Regions from separate parts of the Streptomyces castrisilvae genome, predicted to be linked through region 2. Evidence: riboswitches for the same ligand, from Rfam matches in the RefSeq annotation. Region 2 holds a riboswitch; the other holds the start of a gene.
What was found. Region 2 has a riboswitch for S-adenosylmethionine ahead of thrC (threonine synthase). Riboswitches for the same ligand answer to the same signal wherever they lie in the genome.

Region 1: it holds a riboswitch for S-adenosylmethionine, as region 2 does, so the genes downstream of both, P8A18_RS07845 (aminotransferase class V-fold PLP-dependent enzyme) here and thrC (threonine synthase) in region 2, are expected to answer to the same signal.

Annotation. Positions count from the first base shown of each region.
Region 1 covers NZ_CP120997.1:1,847,234-1,849,622, reverse strand. Annotated here, with positions in the region: gene trpD (anthranilate phosphoribosyltransferase) at 1-926, shown strand, start outside; SAM riboswitch class IV at 1,009-1,126, shown strand; gene P8A18_RS07845 (aminotransferase class V-fold PLP-dependent enzyme) at 1,302-2,389, shown strand, end outside.
Region 2 covers NZ_CP120997.1:4,364,449-4,366,837, reverse strand. Annotated here, with positions in the region: gene P8A18_RS18810 (MoaD/ThiS family protein) at 1-165, opposite strand, end outside; gene thrC (threonine synthase) at 209-1,501, opposite strand; SAM riboswitch class I at 1,519-1,645, opposite strand; gene P8A18_RS18800 (glucosyl-3-phosphoglycerate synthase) at 1,799-2,389, shown strand, end outside.

The sequences.
Region 1 (2,389 bases), 2.5 Mb from region 2:
CGACCGACGTGCAGATCGCCGGTTTCGCGGTGGCCCTGCGCGCCAAGGGCGAGACGGTCACGGAGGTCTCCGGCCTGGTCCGCGCGATGTACCAGCACGCCACGACCATCGAGGTGCCCGGCCGGACCGTCGACATCGTCGGCACCGGCGGCGACATGGCCAAGACCGTCAACATCTCCACGATGTCCGCGATCGTCGTGGCCGGGACCGGTGCCAAGGTCGTCAAGCACGGCAGCCGCGCCTCGTCGTCGGCCAGCGGTTCCTCCGACGTCCTCGGGAAGCTCGGCGTCAACCTGGAGCTGTCCCCGCGGCGGGTGGTGGAGGTGGCCGAGGAGGCCGGCATCACCTTCTGCTTCGCGGTGAAGTTCCACCCGGCCCTGCGCCACGCGGCCAAGGCGCGGGCGGAGCTGGGCGCGCCGACCACCTTCAACATCCTCGGGCCGCTGACCAATCCGGCCAGGGTGCGCTCGCAGGCCATCGGGGTCGCCGATCTGCGGATGGCCCCCATCGTCGCCGGTGTCCTCGCCGAACGCGGCAACTCGGCCCTGGTCTTCCGGGGGGACGACGGGCTGGACGAGCTGACCACCACCGCGACCTCGCGGGTGTGGGTGGCCCGGGACGGCGCGGTGCGCGAGGAGTCCTTCGACCCGCGCGACGTCGGCCTGGAACTGGTCCCGGTGGAGGCGCTGCGCGGCGCCGACGCCTCGTACAACGCCGATGTGGCCCGCCGGCTGCTGGCCGGTGGGACGGGCCCGGTGCGGGACGCCGTCCTGCTCAACTCGGCGGCCGCGCTGGTCGCGCTGGACCCGGGCGAGGGCACGCTCACCGAGCAGATCCGCGCCGGAATGGCGAAGGCCGCCGAGTCCATCGACTCGGGGGCGGCCGGGCGGGCGCTGGAGAGATGGGTCGTCGCCAGCAACGCGTGAGCCCATGGGTGTGCGGCAGGGCGCGGTCCGGATTCTGGACCGCGCCTTGCGCGTTCCCGTACATATGGCAGGATGCTGCGCAGGTCATGAGTGACAGCGACTACGGCCCCGGCCCGCTGTCCGGCAACCCTCCGTCCGTGGCGGGGTGCCCCGGGTGAAGACCAGGCCGTAGGCAGCGAGGTCTGCGGCAAGCGCGGACCCCTTGACGTCGCGTGACGTCCGCCCGTGGGGTCCTTGGTCCTCAGGGAGCCTCTTGTGAGCAAGCGAATGCGTTAGGGCCCTCGGCCCTGTTCCGCGTACCCCTCTTCTCTCCACTCCGTGCTGCCGCGTACCCGCAGGCACGCGGAATTCGCCTGCCTGTAACGGGAGTTCGTCATGTCTGTCTTCGCCGCTGCCGCCGACCAGTCCCTTTGTGCGCCTCTGCCGGTTCTGGGTGAGGATGTCCTCGTCCCGTTGGTCACCGGGGGAGAGGTCGGGTACGCCGCGCTGGACTACGCCGCGAGCGCCCCGGCGCTGAAGCGGGTGTGGGACGACGTGGCCGCGTACGCCCCGTACTACGGCAGCGTCCACCGCGGGGCCGGTTACCTCTCGCAGCTGTCCACGGATCTCTTCGAGGGCAGCCGCGCCACGGTGGCCGAGTTCCTGGGCTGCCGCCCCGGGGACCAGGTGGTCTTCACCCGGTCGACCACCGATTCGCTGAACCTGCTGGCCGCCGCGCTGCCCGCCGACTGCCAGGTCTTCGTCTTCGAGACCGAGCACCACGCCTCGCTGCTGCCCTGGCGCGATGCCCGGGTGACCTACCTGAACGCCCCGCGCACCCCCGCCCAGGCCGTCGCCACCCTGGAGCGCGCCCTCGCCGACCGTGAGCCTTCCCCGAGCTCTCAGCTTCGTTCGAGCAGGGGAGGCCCCATTGGTCCCGCGCTGGTCTGCGTGACCGGCGCGTCCAACGTCACCGGTGAGCTGTGGCCGGTCAGGGAACTGGCCGCCGCCGCGCACGCCCACGGCGCGAGGATCGTCCTGGACGCCGCCCAGCTGGCCCCGCACCACCCCCTCGACATCGCCGAACTGGACGTGGACTGGGTCGCCTTCTCCGGGCACAAGCTGTACGCGCCGTTCGGCTCGGGTGTCCTGGCCGGCCGCTCCGACTGGCTGTGCGGCGCCGAGCCGTACCTCGCCGGCGGCGGCGCCTCCCGCAAGGTCGCCCGGCGCGCGGACGGCGGGGTCGACGTCGAGTGGCACACCACCGCCGCCCGCCACGAGGCCGGTTCGCCCAACGTCATCGGCGTCTACTCCATCGCCTCCGCCTGCAAGGCGCTCACCGAGGCCGGCTTCGACCGGCTGGTCGCCCGTGAGCAGCACCTCGTCGGCGAGGTGCTGGCCGGGCTCGCCGAGGTCCCCGAGGTCAAGGTGCTCTCGCTGTTCGGCGACGACGCCCCGCGGGTCGGCGTGATCTCGTTCGTGGT
Region 2 (2,389 bases):
GCGGCGCAGCTTGCCCTGGTCGTCCAGCACGCGGGCGGCGATGCCCGGGTGGTCCTTCTCCAGCGAGGCGATGACCTCGGAGAGGGTCGCGCCCTCGGCCGGGACCTCGGCCTGGCCGCCCGTGTAGGTGCGGAGGATGGTGGGGATGCGGACCTTGACGCTCATGTTCGGGTGCCCTTCCTGGAGACTGGAGTGGGTCGGAGGCTGCTCAGCTGGTGGCGAGTCCGGCCGCGCGGAAGGCGTCCAGGCTCGGGCGGATCGTCGCGGTGGCCTGCGAGGTGGCGGCGACCGCGTCCAGCGTCTTGAGGCCGTCCCCGGTGTTCAGGACGACGGTGGTGAGCGACGGGTCGAGCAGACCGGCCTCGATCAGCTTCTTCGTCACGCCGACCGTCACCCCGCCCGCCGTCTCGGCGAAGATGCCCTCGGTGCGGGCCAGCAGCTTGATCGCGTCGACGACCTGCTCGTCGTCGACGTCCTCGACGGCGCCGCCGGTGCGGCGGGCGATGTCCAGGACGTACGGGCCGTCGGCCGGGTTGCCGATCGCCAGGGACTTGGCGATCGTGTTCGGCTTCTGCGGGCGGACCACGTCGTGGCCGGCCTTGAAGGCGGCGGAGACCGGGGAGCAGCCCTCCGCCTGGGCGCCGAAGATCTTGTACGGCTTGTCCTCGACCAGGCCGAGCCGGATCAGCTCGCGCAGCCCCTTGTCGATCTTCGTCAGCTGCGAGCCGGAGGCGATCGGGATGACGATCTGGTCGGGCAGCCGCCAGCCGAGCTGCTCGCAGATCTCGTACGCCAGGGTCTTGGAGCCCTCGCCGTAGTACGGGCGGAGGTTGACGTTGACGAAACCCCAGCCCTCGCCGAGCGGGTCGCCGATGAGCTCCGAGCAGAACCGGTTGACGTCGTCGTAGTTGCCCTCGATGCCGACCAGCTCACCGCCGTACACCGCGGCCATGACGACCTTGCCCTGCTCCAGGTCGTGCGGGATGAACACGCAGGACCGCAGCCCCGCGCGGGCGGCGGCGGCGCCGACCGCTCCGGCGAGGTTGCCGGTGGAGGAGCAGGACAGGGTGGTGAAACCGAAGGCGCGGGCGGCCTCGACGGCGATCGCGACGACGCGGTCCTTGAAGGAGTGCGTCGGGTTGCCGGAGTCGTCCTTGACGTACAGGCCGCCGGTCACACCCAGCTCGCGGGCGAGGTTGTCGGCCTTGACCAGCTTGGTGAAGCCGGGGTTCAGATTGGGCTTGTCCGCGACATCGGAGGGGACCGGGAGCAGCGGCGCGTAGCGCCAGATGTTGTCCGGACCGGCCTCGATGCGCTTCTTCAGCTCGTCGGGGGAGCCGCTCGGCAGGTCGTACGCCACTTCGAGCGGCCCGAAACAGGACGCGCAGGCGAAGATCGGGCCGAGTGCGAACCGCTCGCCGCACTCGCGGCAGGAAAGCGCCGCGGCGGGACCCAGGTCCACAGTGGATTCGGTGTGTGCTGCGACAGTCTCAACAGCCATGATGGCGAGGCCCTTTCTCCTCATCTTCCTCGTGACGCGTTTCGCCACAAGACGGAATTGGCACCTTCCCCACCGAACCTCGCGGTCGGCAGGAGGGTTGCCGGGACTTCAACGGGCCGTTCCCTCTGTCCCTCTGGATGAGCGCTGTGGCACTGGACCATGGATCCAGGCGTTTGTCGGCGTACGGACCCCGGCATGCGACGGTCGTACGCGTTGTTCAAGACTGTAACCGAAGCATCGGACTGTTGAGATAGTCGTCCGAACCGCGAGATGGATCACATACAGGGAGTATCGACCGTGCTCGAAGAGGTCGAACGCTGGCTGGCCAGGCGTTCCTGGTCGGCGGCCGACCGCCCGCAGGCGAGTGCGCAGGCCGTCGTGAAGGGTACGCACGGTCCGGGCGTGAGCGTCGTTCTACCCGCTCTCAACGAAGCCGAGACCGTCGGGGACATCGTCGCCACCATCCGGCGCGAGCTCATGGAGAAGGTCCGGCTGGTCGACGAGCTCGTGGTGATCGACTCCGGCTCCACGGACGCCACCGCCGACGTCGCCCGCCGTGCCGGGGCCCGGGTGGTCCACCGCGACGCGATCCTGCCCCGCCTCCCGGCCGTCCCCGGCAAGGGCGAGGTGCTGTGGCGCTCGCTCCTGGTGACCAGCGGCGACATCCTGTGCTTCATCGACGCGGACCTGAAGGACTTCTCCGCGGACTTCGTCTCCGGCATCGTCGGCCCCCTGCTGACCGAACCCGATGTGCAGTTCGTCAAGGCCATGTACGACCGGCCGCTCGGCGAGGTGGCGGGCCAGGGCGGCCGCGTCACCGAGCTGGTGGCCCGGCCGCTGCTCAATCTGCACTGGCCGCTGCTGGCCGGCTTCGTCCAGCCGCTGGGC